Regions from separate parts of the Blastomonas sp. AAP25 genome, predicted to be linked through region 1. Evidence: predicted binding sites of a transcription regulator. Region 1 holds the regulator's gene; each other region holds the start of a gene.
What was found. The regulator LexA, encoded in region 1, represses DNA repair genes until DNA is damaged. The targets are predictions, from matches to a motif close to GTTCCNCNCTTGTTCT.
Positions count from the first base shown of each region.

Region 1 (4,329 bases):
AGAACGAGCTGGAACGCGCCCTCAGGCTGCGCTCGCCGCTCATCGGGGTCAACAACCGCGACCTGCGCAGCTTCGAGACCGATATCGCCAACACCGAGCGGCTGGTGAAGCTGATCCCCGAAGGTTACATCCCCGTATCGGAAAGCGGCATCTACACGCACGAGGATTGCGTGCGGCTGAGCCAGCATGGCGTGCGCAGCTTTCTGGTCGGGGAATCGCTGATGCGGCAGGACGATATCACCCGCGCAACGCGGCTGCTGCTCACCGGATCGGCGGACTGATGGCCGACCTCACCCATCTCGACGCCAGCGGAGCGGCGCACATGGTGGACGTCTCCGCCAAGGCCGACACCGTGCGCGAGGCGGTGGCCGAAGGCATCATCAGCATGGCGCCCGAGGTGATCGCCGCGATCCGCGCGGGCGACATCAAGAAGGGCGACGTGCTGGGCACCGCGCGCATCGCTGGCATCATGGCGGCCAAGCAGACCAGCAGCCTGATTCCGCTGTGCCACCCGCTGCCGATCAGCAGCGTGTCGGTAGAGTTCGAATATACGGGCGCCGGCGTCCGCGTGGAAACCCGCGTGCGCACTTCGGGCAAGACCGGGGTGGAGATGGAGGCGTTGACTGCCGCCGGCATCGCGCTGCTCACCATCTACGACATGGCCAAGGCGCTGGACAAGGGCATGGTTATCGGCCCCGTCCGTCTGCTCGCCAAGAGCGGCGGCAAATCGGGCGACTGGATCGCGCCCTGATGGCGGGCGGCCTGATCGCGCTGGCCGAGGCACAGAAGCGGCTGCTCGCGCTCGCCACCACAAAGCCTGCCAACTCGGTCGGATTGCTCGAGGCGAACGGCCATATCCTCGCCGAACCACTGGTTGCCTGGCGCAGCCAGCCGGCAGCCGACCTGTCCGCGATGGATGGCTATGCCGTGCGCGCCGTCGACCTGCCCGGCCCATGGACGGTCATCGGCGAAAGCGCCGCCGGGCGGCCTTTCGATGGCGCGATGGGCGCAGGCGAAGCGATACGCATCTCCACCGGCGCGATCGTCCCTGCCGATGCCGATGCGGTGGTGGTGCAGGAAGACACTGGCATCGATGGCGCCACGCTGATCCTGACCGGCGACGGACCCGCGCGACCCGGTGCACACATTCGCCGCGCGGGGCATGATTTTGCCGAAGGTGCGCTGCTCGCTGCGGCGGGCCCGCGGGTAGACGCTCGGCTGATCGCGCTGGCTGCGATGGCTGGGCACGGCACGCTCAGCGTTCACGCGCCGGTGCGTGTGACGATCCTGAGCACCGGCGACGAGCTGGTCGCGCCCGGCACTCCGCTGCCCAGCCCCGCGCACATCCCGGCCAGCAACGGCATCATGCTCTCGGCCATGCTGCAGGGGCTTCCGGTGGACATCACCATGCCGCCGCTGCTGCCCGACCGGCTCGATATCATCGCAGCGGCGCTCGCCGACCACCGCGACGCCGATATCATCGTCACCACCGGCGGCGCCTCGGTAGGCGACCACGACCTCATCCAGCCCGCACTGCTCCAGAGCGGCGGAACGCTCGATTTCTGGCGGATCGCGATGCGCCCGGGCAAGCCGGTGATGGTCGGGCGGATGGGCGATGCCATCGTGCTGGGCCTGCCGGGCAATCCGGTGTCGTCCTATGTCACCGCGCTGCTGCTGCTGCTTCCGCTGGTCAGGACCTTCGCCGGATATCAGCACGTTCTGCCTGATATCTCGCAAGCCAGGGCCGGCACCACCTTCCCCGCAAATGGCACCCGCCAGGACTTCATGCGCGCGCAGATCGATGGCGGGCGGCTGTTCCCGGTATCGAGCCAGGACAGCGGCGCGCTGTCCTCCTTGCATGCCGCCGATGCGCTGGTCGTTCGCGCCGTGCACCAGCCTGAAGCCGCGCCCGGCGACCTGCTCGACTATATTGCGCTTCGCTCCGGGGCGTAACACAAGGTCTTGACCTGACCGGCTTTGTTTCGTAATTGTTCCGTATTCGTTCGGCCGCCGACCCACCGGCGCAGAAAGGAACATTCAGCATGCTGACCCGCAAACAACACGATCTGATCCGCTTCATCCAGGTACGGCTGGAGGAAGACGGCATTTCCCCCTCGTTCGAGGAGATGAAGGAAGCGCTGGATCTCAAGTCGAAGTCGGGTGTCCACCGGCTGGTCAGTGCGCTGGAGGAACGCGGTTTCATCCGCCGTCTGCCCAACCGTGCGCGCGCGCTCGAAATCCTCAAGCTGCCCGAAGCGAGCGTCAAGCCGCGCGCCAAGGAACTGGCCGCGGCCGCCGCTGCCAAGACCGATGCGGCCAAGAGCAACATCGTCAGCATGGATGCGGTGCGCAAGGCGCAGCCGCCGGTCGCTGCCAACAACAATGTGCTGGAAATTCCTCTGCATGGCCGGATCGCTGCGGGCGCACCGATCGAAGCATTCGAGGGCACCGAAATCCTTCCCGTGCCCGCCGCGCTGCTGGGCAGCGGCGAGCATTATGCGCTCGAGGTGTCGGGCGATTCGATGATCGAGGCAGGGATTCTCGATGGCGATTTCGCGCTGATCCTGCGCACGGAATCGGCGCGCGATGGCGAGATCGTGGTGGCGCTGGTCCGCGGCGAAGAAGCAACGCTCAAATATCTGCGCCGCGAAAACGGCCGCATCCGGCTCGATCCGGCCAATGCCTCCTATGATCCGCAATATTATGCGCCGCACGAAGTGCAGGTGCAGGGCAAGCTTGCAGGCCTGCTTCGCCGCTATCACTGACCAGCCTCGCCGATCCGATGCCGCATGGCACGGATCGGCGGGATGCCGGCCTCGCTGAGCACTGCACGGCACCCGCGCCACCTTGGAGGTTGACCGGGCCAGCACCGGGCTGTCCCGTTTTCGCTACAGTCCCAGGTGCAAGAAATCGCTTTTCATTTGGAAGACGGCTGTTCAAGCTGCCCGAGTCTGCGATCGAGAACCGGGGGGCCCCTATGATCAAAGCTGCAGTGGCACTGGCGAGCGGTATCGGTCTGTTTCTGGGGGCACCAGCCCATGCCGCACCCGATCGCACGAGGCTGGACGCCCTGATCACGCAGTTCGAGGCCGCCGATGCCAACAGCGATGTCGAGGGTTATCGCAAGATCGCCGACCAGACCCTCGCCGAGGCACGGCGGCTCTATCCTGCCGGCCATCCCGAGATCGCCGCACGCGCGCTGTACGTCGCCCAGGCGCTGGCTGCTTCGGGCGAGATGGATCCGGCCAAAGCCGAGGTCGACAGGATCATCCCCGTGCTTGCGGGCGCGCAGGGATACAAGGCGGACTGGCGCAATGCGCTCAGCCTGCGCGCCTATATCCTCAACTTCAAGGGCGATCATGCCGGTGCGCTGGCGATCAACGAACAGCTCGCCGCCGAATATGCCAGCGATCCGTCAAGCCAGGGCATTCGCGACCATGCCGTAACGCTGTCGAACCTGGCAGCGTCGTATCTCGAACATGGCCGTCTCGATGACGCGCTCGCGCGCAACGCCGAGGCGATCCGCATTGGCCTCGCGCTGGATCCCGTCCCGCAGGACGTCGCCATCTGGAGCGCCAACCGGGTCGTCTATTTCTATTCCGCCGGGCGCACCGAAGACGCCATCGTCACCGCGCAGGAAGGCATCGCGCAAGCAGGCGGCGCCCTCGGCACCGATCACCCGGCGATGGCCAACCTCTACGCCAATCTCGGCGCGATCCTCATGCGGATCAACCGTCCGCACGATGCCATGGCGCCGATTCGGCAGGCCTATGAACTGATCGAAAAGGCCAATGGCGGCCCCAACCAGAACAGTGCGACGATGCGGACGCAGTTCGCCCAGGCGCTGGTGCGGGCCGGGCAGCACAAGGATGCCCTCGCCTTTCTCGATTATGCCACGCCGATCATCGATGCCCAATTGGGCGCGCAGAGCGACCGGTCGCTGGTGGCCCGCGATACGCGGCTGGTTGCGCTGATCGCGCTCGGCCAGGGTGCGCAGGCCGAAGCGCTGGCCAGGGAGCTGCTGGCGGTGCGCGATGCGCGGCTGCCCGATGGCCACAGGGACCGCGCCAATACGCGCGATAATCTCGCCAAGGCCGCCTTCGCGATCGAGAATTGGGCAACCGCGCGCGATGCAGCCGCGCAGGCCGTGGACTTGCGCAGCAAGGCGCTCTCCCCCGACCATCCAGATCTCCTGCTGTCTCGGGCATTTCTGCTGCGCGTGGAGGACCGCGGCGACTTGCGCCCGGCAACCGAGCTCGTCGCCGAGGCGCGCCAGGTTTTCGAGGCGCTGGCCTTGAACGCGCAGCTTGCCCGCGGGTCCGCCCAGGC
Region 1 covers NZ_LJHP01000001.1:277,914-282,242, forward strand. The annotation lists gene trpC (indole-3-glycerol phosphate synthase TrpC) at 1-281, shown strand, start outside; gene moaC (cyclic pyranopterin monophosphate synthase MoaC) at 281-751, shown strand; gene IP68_RS01355 (molybdopterin molybdotransferase MoeA) at 751-1,953, shown strand; gene lexA (transcriptional repressor LexA) at 2,043-2,765, shown strand; gene IP68_RS01365 (CHAT domain-containing protein) at 2,978-4,329, shown strand, end outside.

Region 2 (4,329 bases), on a different contig from region 1:
GGCGAGGGTGGTTTCATGGCCGCAGCGATCAGCCCGGAAGGCCGCATCCGCGCTGCCAACAGCGCCTTTGCCGCGCGCGCCGCGGGCGCCGAGGCGGGCAATGTCGTGGGGCGTGATCTTGCGAGCTTCCTGCGCGCGGACGAACGCAACCGCATCTATTTCGAACGCGAGGGGCGCAAGGGCGTTCCGCTCAGGCTGTTCCATCTGCCGCTGGTCGATCCGTTGCACACCACCGATCCGGAGGAGCGCGAGAAGGCGCCCGCGCTGGTCGTGCTCATCGATGAAGACGCCAGCGGCATGGATAAGGGCACCGCGCTTGGCTATGTCCAGAACCTGCTCGGGCTGCTGCCGGTGGGGCTGGCGATGACCGATCGCGACGGGCGCTTCCTGTTCGCCAACGATGCCTTTATCCGCGCCGCCGGAATCACCGAAGGCACGCTGCCACCCTATCCGGGCGATCTGGTGGTGCGCGAGGACAAGGGCGCGCTGGCCGATGCGGTGCGCCGGCATGCCAGCGGCCAGGCGATGTCCGCCGATGTCGCGCTGCGGCTGCGGCACCAGCCCGACGAGCCGGTGACGCTGTCGCTGGCAGGGCTGCGCGGCATGGGCGATGCTGCGGTGTTGCTCTCGATCAAGGACAACTCCGAGGAAAGCCGTCTCAAGCGCCAGGTCGCGCAGGCCAGCAAGATGCAGGCGATCGGCCAGCTCGCAGGCGGCGTTGCGCATGATTTCAACAATGTGCTGACCGCGATCATCGGCCATTGCGACCTGATGCTGATGCGGCACAGCCCTGGCGACAGCGACTATGACGACATCCAGCAGATCCGCAGCAACTCCAACCGCGCCGCCTCGCTGACCCGGCATCTGCTCGCCTTCTCGCGCCAGCAGACGCTGCGTCCGCAGGTGCTGCAGCTGCCCGATATCGTCTCGGACACCTCAGAGCTCTTGAAGCGGCTGATCGGCGAGAAGATCGTACTCGAGGTGCAACACGACCGCAATCTGGGCCCGGTGCGTGCCGATCCGGGGCAGCTCGAGCAAGTCATCGTCAATCTTGCGGTCAATGCGCGCGATGCGATGCTCGCCAAGCGCCCGCCGGGCGGCACGCTCACCATCCGCACGCGCAAGATCACCGCTGCCGAAGTGCGCGCGATGGCGAGCGATATCCTGCCCGCCGACGATTACAGCGCGATTCTGGTCGAGGACAGCGGGGTGGGCATCCCGCCCGATGTCCAGGCGCGGATCTTCGAGCCGTTCTTCACCACCAAGGATGTCGGCAAGGGCACAGGCCTTGGGCTCTCCACCGTCTATGGAATCGTCAAGCAGTCTGGCGGCTACATCTTCGTCGATTCGGAAACGGGCAAGGGGACGACCTTCTCGATCTACTTCCCCGTCTATCGCGGTGGCGCGGTCGAACAGCGCAGCCGCAAGCCGGTCAAGGTCAGCGCGGGCCAATGGGGCAATGCCCGGCTGCTGCTGGTCGAGGATGAGGACATGGTTCGCGCCGTCGCAGAGCGTGCGCTGACCCGTCAGGGCTTCACCGTCGTCACTGCCACCGATGGCGAGGACGGGTTGGAGCGGCTCACCGACAGCGGCCCGTTCGATCTGGTGGTCAGCGATGTCGTGATGCCCAATCTTGATGGCCCCGGCATGGCGATGGAGATGCGCAAGCGCATGCCCGGCCTGCCGATCCTGTTCATGTCGGGCTATGCCGAGGAGACGCTGCGCCAGAGCATCTCGATTGACCAGGTCCATTTCCTTCCCAAACCGTTTTCGGTTGCGCAAATCGTCGATGCCGTCCACGGCGCGCTCGCGGCCGCGGCCACACCGACAGACTGAAAGAACGCCCCCAACCGTGCCTGAACCCCGGACATTCCTGATCGCCGAAGACGAGGCGATGATAGCCATGCTGCTCGAGGACTTTCTCGACCTTCTGGGACACAAGGTGGCGCATATCGTCGCCAGCCTGTCCGATGGGCTCGATGCCATCGCCAGCGGCGGGTTCGACGCCGCGATCCTCGACGTCAATCTGGCGCAGGACAAGTGCTGGCCGCTAGCCGATGCGCTGGAAGCTGCAGGCATCCCCTATATCTTTGCCACCGGCGGCGGCGATACCATCCCGCCGCTGCATGCCGACGCGCCGACGCTCGCCAAGCCCTACTCCACCGCCTCGCTCGAAGCAGCGCTGGACCGACTGGGATAAATTCGTTCCGGTCTTGCTTTTCTGATGATGTTCCCTACTTGTTCCAGGAGAACAAATCATATACATCACTGAGTCGTTGCACCCGATGGCGGGAGCAACTAGGCAAGGGAGGCGTGGCAATGGCCGGGCAACTGAAACTCATCCAGACCGAAAAAGAGGCGAAATCCATGGACAGGCAAAAGGCGCTCGATGCAGCGCTGGCACAGATCGACCGGGCCTTCGGCAAGGGATCGGCGATGCGGCTGGGCTCCAAGGAGGCGATGCAGGTCGAGGCGATTTCGACCGGATCGCTGGGCCTGGATATCGCGCTGGGCGTTGGCGGACTGCCACGTGGCCGCGTGATCGAGATTTACGGGCCGGAAAGCTCGGGGAAAACCACGCTGGCGCTGCACGTGATCGCAGAAGCGCAGCGCACCGGCGGTACGGCCGCGTTCGTCGATGCCGAACACGCGCTTGATCCCGTCTATGCCAAGAAGCTGGGCGTCAACATCGACGAACTGATCGTTTCGCAGCCCGATACCGGAGAGCAGGCGCTCGAGATCGTCGACACGCTGGTGCGTTCGAACGCGATCGATGTGCTGGTGGTCGATTCGGTCGCGGCGCTGGTGCCGCGTGCGGAAATCGAGGGCGAGATGGGCGACAGCCATGTCGGCCTGCAGGCGCGTCTGATGAGCCAGTCGCTGCGCAAGCTGACCGGATCGATCAGCCGCTCGCGCTGCATGGTGATCTTCATCAACCAGCTGCGCATGAAGATCGGCGTGATGTACGGCAACCCGGAAACCACCACCGGCGGCAATGCGCTCAAGTTCTACGCCTCGGTGCGTCTCGACATCCGCCGCACCGGCCAGATCAAGGACCGCGACGATATCGTCGGCAACACCACCCGTGTGAAGGTGGTCAAGAACAAGGTCGCGCCGCCGTTCAAGCAGGTCGAGTTCGACATCATGTATGGCGAGGGCATCTCCAAGATCGGCGAAATCCTCGATCTGGGCGTCAAGGCCGGGATCGTCGAGAAGTCGGGCAGCTGGTTCAGCCATGATTCGGTGCGGATCGGGCAGGGGCGTGAAAACTCCAAGACGTTCCTCAAGGAACACCCCGAAATGACCGAGAAGATCGAGGCGCTGATCCGCGGCCACAAGGACAAGGTCGCCGAGGAAATGATGACGGGACCCGATGCCGAAGATGGCGAAGGCGACGATATGTGAGCCGCCGCGGCGGTCCTTCGAAGCGCTGATGGCGCCGAGAGGGGCTGCTGGCTGACGATGGTCATGAAACGGAAGAAGCACAGGCAAGGGCGGTGCGGCACACAGGCCGCGCCGCCCTTTCATTTTTGCGCACATAACGCTTCAATCTCGCTGCAACTCGTCTTATGTCGCAAGCCATGACATCGACAAACGACATAAGGCGTTCATTCCTCGACTATTTCGGGGGCAATGGCCACGATATCGTGCCTTCGGCACCGCTGGTTCCGCACAACGACCCGACGTTGATGTTCGTCAACGCCGGGATGGTGCCGTTCAAGAACGTCTTCACCGGGCTTGAACAGCGCGCCAACCCGCGCGCGACCTCGTCGCAGAAATGCGTCCGCGCCGGTGGCAAGCACAACGATCTCGACAATGTCGGCTACACCGCGCGGCATCACACCTTCTTCGAGATGCTGGGCAATTTCTCGTTCGGCGATTATTTCAAGGAAGAGGCGATCCACCACGCCTGGACCCTGGTCAACAAGACCTGGGGCCTCGCCGCCGACAAGCTCACCGTCACCGTCTATCACACCGATGACGAGGCGTTCGATCTGTGGCGCAAGATCGCAGGCCTCCCTGAAGACCGCATCATCCGCATCGCGACCTCGGACAATTTCTGGTCGATGGGCGATACCGGGCCGTGCGGTCCGTGCAGCGAAATCTTCTACGATCATGGCGATCACATCTTCGGCGGCCCTCCGGGCTCGCCGGACGAGGACGGCGACCGGTTCATCGAGATCTGGAATCTCGTGTTCATGCAGTATGAACAGCACGCCGATGGCAGCCGCACCAACCTGCCGCGCCCGTCGATCGACACCGGCATGGGCATCGAGCGGCTCGCTGCGGTGATGCAGGGCGTACACGACAATTACGACATCGACCTGT
Region 2 covers NZ_LJHP01000008.1:79,746-84,074, reverse strand. The annotation lists gene IP68_RS08685 (PAS domain-containing sensor histidine kinase) at 1-1,836, shown strand, start outside; gene IP68_RS08680 (response regulator) at 1,853-2,200, shown strand; gene recA (recombinase RecA) at 2,320-3,405, shown strand; gene alaS (alanine--tRNA ligase) at 3,582-4,329, shown strand, end outside.
Region 2: the regulator LexA is predicted to act here: its motif matches at 2,230-2,245, upstream of recA (recombinase RecA).

Region 3 (4,329 bases), on a different contig from region 1:
CTGCAGCAGCGGAAGCGTTGCGATATCGTAGAAGGGGAAGCCCAGATAGGCGAGCAGCATCGATCTGCGGCTGACCTTGGGGAGCATCGCCAGCGCGCTGGCGAGCTGCTCGTCGACGATCGCATCGGCAGCGCGCAGATCGCGGCGGTTGGCGAGTTCGGAAATCGCCAGCGCCGGGTTGTCGATCGCGGATGCGGCGATATCGGCAAATCCCTGGCCCAGCATGTCGGTCGTTTCGCGCTCGAGATAATGCGACAGGCAGGTGTACAGCGTGTCGTGCATCGCCACCACCGCCTCGGGCGGGGTGCGACCCGATTGCGCGATATCCTCGCCCAGCCGCCGCGCCAGAAAGCGCAAGCGGCGGATGCGGAAGCCCAGGTCCTGGGTGCGGAAGAAGATGATCGCCTCCTCGCTCGCACCGCCGCCCTTGCCCGAGAGGTGATCGAGCCCGCTGCGCCGAAGCTCCGCGCCGATCGCCTCGCGCAGCCGCTCGGCATAAAGCGCCTTGGGGCCCTGATAGGCGCGGCGCAGCGTGTCGACGATATCCTCGACGATCGAGGCAAGCTTGAGTTGGCCATAGGAGGCATATGCAAAGCCCGCCATGTGCGCGGCGCGGTCCTGCGCCTTGTTGCGCCAGTTGGTCAGCCGCCGCGGGGTGGGGCTGTCGAGGAACAGGGTATAGCCGAACAGCTTGCTCACCGTGGCCTCCACCTCGGTGCGCAGCGAATCGGTGATCATCCGCATCTGCAGCACGCGGCTGGTGCGTCGCTCTATCCCTTCCAGATTGTCGCGGATCGGCTGTTCGCGCGGGATATCGGATATTGCGCCGAAGATGGTCGAGAAGAAGCCGGGTAGCCTCTGGCCCATCGCATCGCGCTGGTGCGCCTGGTCCATGCCGCGAACGATATCGGGCTTGGGATCGATGTAGACGAAGCGCCGGTCGATCTCGCGGTGCGCGGGGCGGTTCCTCAGCGCGTCGATCGCCTGCGCAAATGGCGCGTTCGCGAGCACCGATCCGTCGATCAGCACCGCGCTCTCACCGTGTCCGTCCTCGTGATGCTGCGGGAAGACACGGCGCAGGAAGTTTTCGCGGCCCGGCCACAGCTTCTCGCGCCGCTTCAGCATCCGGTCCATTTCGGCGACGTTGAACGGCGGAAAGGCGCCCGGGAAGCTGGCCGTCGCACGCGCGGCGAAGACCAGTTCGGCAGGATCCGCCAGCGCGTCGTGGCGCCCGCGCAGATAACGAAAGCCGATTGACAGCCTGTGCTCGGTCTCGACCACCTCGGCAGGGCTGTTCAGTCGCAACCGCTCGAGATGTCCCTTGAAGTCGGTCACGGTGACGAACAGGTCGAGCGGCTGGCCGATCGGGATCAACCTTGGACCTGCCGGGGTCGCCGCCATCGCCTCGAACGCATCATACAGCAACGCCGAAAAGCCGGTGCCGCTGAACGGCGGCGCGAACCAGCGCGCACGCACCAGCCGCGACAGCTTGGTGCGCACCTCGCTTCGCGCCTCGGGTGCAACGCTGCGATCGAGCGCGCCGCCGGGTCTGCGCAACAGCAGCCACACCAGAGGTTGCGCCCAGAACTTGGTGAACCTCGACCAGGGCCGTGCATCGGGATCGAGCAACTGATCGATATCCGCGCATTCGAGCCACAGCCGGGTCAGCGGTTCGAGCGACTGGCCGCTGGTCAAAGCCTGCGCCAAAAACACGCCGTTGATCCCACCCGCGCTCGCCCCGGAGATGATGTCTGGAAGCAGCCTCAGCCGGATCTGCGCATGCGAAGCCATCGTCTCGAACAGATCGCGGTACACCCCCTGGCTGCCGCTGGCGGGGGGCTCGCCGGCATGGAAATTGCGGCTAGCGCGGGTGGCGCGCCAGATTTCCTTGGTGATGCCGTGCATGTACACCGCAAGGCTGATGCCGCCATAGCAGACCAGGGCAATGCGGAGTTCCTTCTGGCGCATAGGCTGGGACAGGGACCTTTCTGGGTGCGATGGCCGCACGCGGATATTCGTGCAAACGCTATCTATGTTACGGTCGATGGCAAGCGCAAAGCGGCAATTGCGTTCCAGTTTTGTTCAAGCTATGCCGCAGCCATGGCAAAGCCCCGCAAAACCTATGTCTGCCAGGCCTGTGGCAGCGTCGCCACCCGCTGGCAGGGCCAGTGCGCCGATTGCGGCGAATGGAACACGCTGGTCGAGCAATCGGCTCCAACCGCCTTTTCGGCACGCTACGATCTGCAGACCGGCGGACACCGCATCGCACTCTCGCGGCTCGACAGCGCGGTCGCCTTGCCACCGCGCATCCCCACCGGAATTGCCGAGTTTGACCGCGCGCTGGGTGGCGGGCTGGTGGCAGGCTCAGCGGTGCTGATGGGCGGCGACCCGGGTATCGGCAAATCGACTTTGCTGCTGCAAGCGTCTGCCAACATGGCCAAGGCGGGCAATCACATCGTCTATATCAGCGGCGAGGAGGCGGCCGATCAGGTCCGCCTGCGCGCGCTGCGGCTGGGCCTCGCCGATGCGCCGATCGACCTCGCCTCGGCGACATCGGTCCGCGATATCCTGACCACGCTGCGCGCGATGCCGACGCCGGTGATGCTGGTGATCGATTCGATCCAGACGATGCACTCTGACCTCATCGAGGGTGCGCCGGGAACCGTCAGCCAGGTACGCGCATCGGCGCAGGAGCTGATCCGTTTTGCCAAGGACACCGGCTGCGCGGTGATCCTGGTCGGCCACGTCACGAAGGACGGCAGCATCGCGGGCCCGCGCGTGCTCGAGCACATGGTCGATACCGTGATGAGCTTCGAGGGCGAACGCAGCCACCAGTACCGCATCCTGCGCTCGATCAAGAACCGCTTCGGCGCGACCGACGAGATCGGCGTGTTCGCGATGGAGGAGGAGGGACTGTCCGAGGTCGGCAACCCCTCCAGCCTGTTCCTGAGCGATCGCGATGCGCAGATGCCCGGCACATCGGTGTTCCCCGCGCTGGAAGGCACCCGGCCCGTGCTGGTCGAGATCCAGGCGCTGACCGTGCGGTTGTCGAGCGGTGCGACCCCTCGCCGCGCGGTCGTGGGATGGGATTCGGGCCGCCTCGCCATGGTGCTCGCGGTGCTGGAGGCGCGCTGCGGCCTCAGCTTCTCGACCGCGGAAGTCTATCTCAACATCGCCGGCGGCTATCGATTGTCCGATCCTGCCGCCGATCTCGCCGTGGCCGCTGCGCTGATCTCGGCCCTGTCGGAGCGTCCCATCGGTGCCGGCACGATCGTGTTCGGCGAGCTTTCGCTTTCGGGCGAACTGCGCCCGGTCGCGCATGCTGGCTTGCGTCTGCGCGAGGCGGCCAAGCTGGGCTTCGAAAAGGCGCTGGTGCCAGCCAGCGTGACGGCAAAGGGGGCAGGCGAAAGCAGCGGAATGCGGCTGACATCCTATGCCCGGCTGGCAAATCTCGTTGACCAACTGCTTGGGCGAAACTAGCGGTTCGCTTCATGACCGCATTCGATATCATCGTGCTGACGCTGCTCGCGGGCGGCGCGATTCTGGGTTTCAAGAACGGCTTTGTCCACGCGGCGGTCTCGCTGATCGCGTGGGTGGCGGGCATCTTCGCTTTGCGGCTGTTCCACGCGCCTGTGACCGCGATGCTCAAGGAACCGGTCGGCAACGACAGCGGCGCTGCGGCGCTGGCGCTGGTCGGGCTGTATCTGGGCGTCTATCTGCTGGGCAAGCTCATCGCACACGGCCTGCGCGCGCGCACCCGCAAATCGGTGCTGGGCCCGATCGACCGGGTGCTGGGCTTCGGTTTCGGCGCGCTCAAGGGGCTGATCCTGGCAACGCTCGCCTATCTGCTGATCACCATGGTTCACGACATCATCTGGCCCGGCGAAGGGCAGCCCGAATGGATCACCGAAAGCCGCACATTCCCGCTGCTCAACGCCAGCGGCACCGCGCTCGTCGACCTTTACGACTACCAGCAGTTGCTGGGCGATGAATAACCCGCACGGCCAGAGCCGTCGTGGCTAAGGCCCTCTACACGCCCGAAATCCTGGCGCTGGCGGTGTCGCTCGGCGACTGGCCGCTCAGCGAGGATCTTGCACGACAGGCCGAACTGCGCTCGCAAAGCTGCGGGTCAGTGGTGCGGGTCGGGCTCGAACAGGATCCCGTCGGCCAGATCGTGCGCTTCGGGGTCGATGCACGCGCCTGCGCGCTGGGACAGGCCTCGGCTGCGGTGCTTGCGAGCCATGTCATCGGTCGCGACCGCGCAGAATTGGTCGTGGTGCGAAACGCGCTGACCGCGTTTTTCGGCGGAGCCAGCATGGCGATGCCGGA
Region 3 covers NZ_LJHP01000016.1:152,510-156,838, reverse strand. The annotation lists gene IP68_RS12850 (patatin-like protein) at 1-1,968, opposite strand, end outside; gene radA (DNA repair protein RadA) at 2,101-3,480, shown strand; gene IP68_RS12840 (CvpA family protein) at 3,492-3,995, shown strand; gene IP68_RS12835 (iron-sulfur cluster assembly scaffold protein) at 4,016-4,329, shown strand, end outside.
Region 3: the regulator LexA is predicted to act here: its motif matches at 2,070-2,085, upstream of radA (DNA repair protein RadA).

Region 4 (4,329 bases), on a different contig from region 1:
GGTTGAGGCCCGGCGTGCGGTGATTTTACCAGATGTCGCCTGCCTGCCGGGGTGATTGGCGTGGCGAGCGCGCCGTCGCCATGTTAACTTGTTCCCCGTTCGCCGGAAGAGCCCGGCTGGAGATGGGAGCATGCATCGATGGATTTCCTCAACAACATCGTCGGCCAGCTGGGCGGCGTCGACAAAATTGCCGGCCTCGCCAAGCAGGTAGGCCTCAGCGAAGAGCAGGTGCAGTCAGCCATGGCCGCGCTCGGCAAGGCTGCGCCCCAGCCCGGGGACACCGTCGCATCGGCTGCTGAGTCGACCGGCCTGCCGATGGACAAGCTCAATGACCTGCTCGCGCAGGTCGGCGGCGAGGATGCGCTTAAAAAAATCACCGGCTTTCTCGATCGCGACGGCGACGGCAACACGATGAACGACATCATGGGCTTCGCGAAGAAGTTCACGGGGCAGTGACCTTCCAGATCCTCCCCGAATTTGTCTCGGGGAGGATTTTGGTACCGCACACTTCCGCCACGTTACCACTCCCGGTTACCCCGGGCTTGCCCCGAAGCCGGGGGCGGGTGCCTGCAAGATTTCGCTCTGGGTCCCGGATCAGGTCCGGGACGACGGTAACGGCGGGCGGTTGCGCGTCTACTCAGCGGCCAGCTGGGGCGCGTCCTTCACCTCTGCATCCGCCTCGATCAGCGCAGCATCGCCATAGCGCGGGAGCGCTTCGATCTCGTCGATCGTTTCCAGCTCGCGCTTGCCGGTCTCGATGTTGAGCGCGGCGAACTTGCGGCCAGTGGACAGCACATTGCGCTCGAAGCTGCCGACGAACTTGTTGTAGTGCCCAACGGCGCTCGACAGGCCTGATCCGACGCGCTTCAAATGCTCGGCGGAGACCGCGAGGCGATCGTACATTTCCTTGCCCAGTTCGGCGATCTCACGCGCATTGGCCGCGAGCGCCTCCTGCTGCCAGACGCTCGCCACCGTCCGCGCAATGGCAACAAGATTGGTCGGCGTCGCGATCAACACCTTCTTGCCGAACGCAAAATCCCAGAGCGTGGAGTCATGCTCCATCGCGGCCGACAGGAAATGCTCGCCCGGAACAAACATGATTACATAATCGGGCGCGTCACCGAACTGGGTTTGATAGGCTTTGCCGCCAAGCGCATTGACGTGATTCTTCATCGACTGGAAATGCCGCGCCATTGCGGTGGACTTGACCAGATCGTCTTCCGCCTCGAACGCGTCTTGGTAATCGTTGAGCGAAACCTTGGCATCGACAATGAGCGTGCGTCCACCCGGAATGCGTATCACCGCATCGGGACGCAGCCGCCCGTCCTCGGATTCGACGCTGACTTCCATCATGAAGTCGGTGTGTTGCGACAGCCCGCAGCTTTCGAGAACGTTCTTGAGCTGCTGTTCGCCCCAGCGACCGCGCGCCTTGGGAGCGTTGCGAAGTGAATTGACCAACCGTGCGGTCTCGTCACGGACCTGCTGCTGGCCAGCACGCATCTGATCCATCAAGCCCTTAAGGTCGCCATAAGCCTCACTGCGGGTCGCCTCGATCTTCTGCACCTGCTCCTCATAGGTCTTGAGCCGTTCGCCGACCGGCGCCAGCAGCGTGCGGATCTTTTCCTCGTTCTTCTCTTCGGACTGCGCAAAGCGTTCGTTCGCGCGGCGCAGGAATGCCTCCTGCGCTTCTCCCAGCAGCTTGTTGCCGACTTCGCCGAACTGCTGCGAGAGCTGTTCGCGCGCTTCGACCAGCATCCGCACCTGCTTTTCATGGTTGGCGGCATCGGCCTTCATCGTGGCAAGCTCGCGCGCGGCGGCGGCGTGGTCGGCACGCAGGGTGTCAAGCTTTGCTGCCAGCTCGTCGGCCTGGCGTGCACGCTCGGCAGCGGCGGCGAGCTGGCCCGAAAGCGCGGCATGGTCGGTGCGCACGGCTTCCAGCCGCAGCGACAGGTCGTCGGCCAGCTTCGCCCGCTCGCTCGCGCCTGCCAGATCGCGGATCGCGGCGTTGAACCGCTCCTGCAGCTCCTTGAGCGCGCCTTGCGCCTCCTCGCGCTCGGCGCGCGCATCGGCGAGTGGCCTGCCGCCCAGCCACCAGCCAATGGCGAGCCCGATGATCAGGGCGACAACGATAAGGACGGCGACCACGGGGTCCATGCTGGTACTTTCCGATCGGGGTATGGAGAACGAAAAGCGAACCTAAAGCGCAGGGGAAGGCTTGGCAATGGGGCAAAGCCATCGCTCTGGGGACAACTGCCGCCGCCTTCGCGGGGGAAGCAACTGGGTAGTATACCCGTCATTCCCGCGAATGCGGGAATCCCGCTTTGGCGTAACGTACGCGCAGAAGCGGGACCCCCGCATACGCGAGGGTGACGATCTGATCTAAGCTGTCAAAACGTTGGCGATCAAGCAGCCTTGCGCAGCTTCTCGAGCTTTTTCAGCACCATCTGGCGCTTGAGGCGCGAGAGGTGATCGATGAAGAGGATGCCTTCGAGATGGTCCATCTCGTGCTGCAGGCAGGTCGCCATCAGCCCGTCCATCGCCTCTTCATGCACCTTGCCGTCCAGATCCTGCCAGCGGGCGCGGATCGTCGAGGGACGCTCGACCTCGGCATACTGATCGGGGACCGACAGGCAGCCCTCGTTGTACAGCGTGTGCTCGTCCGAGGGATCGAGGATTTCGGGGTTGATGAACACCCGCGGGGTCTTGACCAGCTCGCCGTCTTCGCCCTCGTGCTGCAGATCGATCACCAGCACGCGCTTGGGCACGCCGACCTGGATTGCGGCCAGCCCGATGCCGGGCGCGTCGTACATCGTCTCGAACATGTCGGCGACGAGCGTGCGCAGGTCTTCGTCGAACGTCTCGACGGGTGTGGACACGGTCTTCAACCGCGGATCGGGCACTTCAAGAATAGGGAGGATAGCCATGCCGCCCAGATATGACTGCAAGGCTGCCTGGTCAAGCCATGGGCAGAAGGAGAGACGCGGTCAGCCGCGCCCGAAGCTGCGCTGCGCGCCCATTGCGGCGCCCGCGACAGGCGTGCGGCGGCCGAAGCTGCGGCGTTCGACCAGCGGGTTGGCCTCCTTTTCAAGCGACGCCAGCGACAGGCGGAACACATCGCGCAGCCCTACGATATCCTCGAGCAGCTCGTCGGGTTCCTGCTGGGTTTCGACACAGTGGCGCGCGGTCATCTCGATCTTCTCGGCCAGCATCGCCAGCTGCTCGGCGCCAAACTGCCATGATTCGCCCTTGAGCGTGTGCGCAGGCAGCACCAGCCTGGCAGCGCTCTTGTCGCGCATCGCGGCCTCGATCGCGTCGACGGACTTTGTGCCGTCTTCGCGGAAATAGCCCAGAATGCGCACGAAATCGGTTCCCAGCGTGGCACGCGCCTCCGCAAAGGTCGACCAGTTGATCAACGGCGCCTCTAGATAGGACATGATGCAATCTCCCGTCGTGCCCCAAAGCACTCCGAGAGTAAATTACCCCGACAATGGTAAACGAAGTCTTGCAACGTCCCAATAACCGCGCGCGGATGCCCGCAATATTTGCACAATAGGCCGCTTGCCCGCAGTCAGTCCTTGGCGAACGGGTTCTTGGGCGCGCGATAGGTCAGCCGCACCGGAACCGCGCCAAAGTCCAGGTCACGCCGCAGGCTGTTGATCAGATAGCGCGAATAGCTCTCGGGCAGCTCCTCCACCCGGGTGCCAAAGATGATGAAACCGGGCGGGCGGACCTTGGCCTGCGTCATGTAGCGCAGCTTGATCCGCTTGCCGCCGGGCGCGGGCGGCGGGTTGGTTTCGATCGCCATTTCGAACCAGCGGTTGAGCTTGCCGGTGGAGACGCGGCGCGACCACGCGGTGCGCGTTTCGAACGCGACCTTGATCAGCGTGTCGATGCCCTTGCCGGTGATTCCCGAGATGGTGAGCACGGGCACGCCCTTGAGCTGCGCCAGACCTTCGTCGAGCGCGGCCTTGATGCCGTTGAACAGGCTCGAGGCGTCCTGCGCCACATCCCATTTGTTGATCGCGATGATCAGCGCGCGGCCTTCCTTGATCACGTTATCGGCGATCTTGAGCTCCTGCAGTTCCAGCCCGCGGGTCGCATCAAGCAGCAGCACCACGACCTCGGCATAATCGATCGCACGGCGCGCATCGGCGACCGAGAGCTTTTCGAGCTTGTCGACCACCTTGGCCTTCTTGCGCATGCCGGCGGTATCGATCAGCCGCACGGGGCGCGAGGGCGCGCCGTCGGCGGGGTTCCAGGTCCAGTCTATCGCGATCGAATCGCGGGTGATCCCGGCCTCGGGCCCGGTGATCAGCCGGTCCTCGCCCA
Region 4 covers NZ_LJHP01000008.1:264,013-268,341, forward strand. The annotation lists gene IP68_RS09505 (hypothetical protein) at 1-55, shown strand, start outside; gene IP68_RS09510 (hypothetical protein) at 139-456, shown strand; gene rmuC (DNA recombination protein RmuC) at 634-2,154, opposite strand; gene def (peptide deformylase) at 2,403-2,924, opposite strand; gene IP68_RS09525 (Hpt domain-containing protein) at 2,985-3,434, opposite strand; gene der (ribosome biogenesis GTPase Der) at 3,569-4,329, opposite strand, start outside.
Region 4: the regulator LexA is predicted to act here: its motif matches at 2,181-2,196, upstream of rmuC (DNA recombination protein RmuC).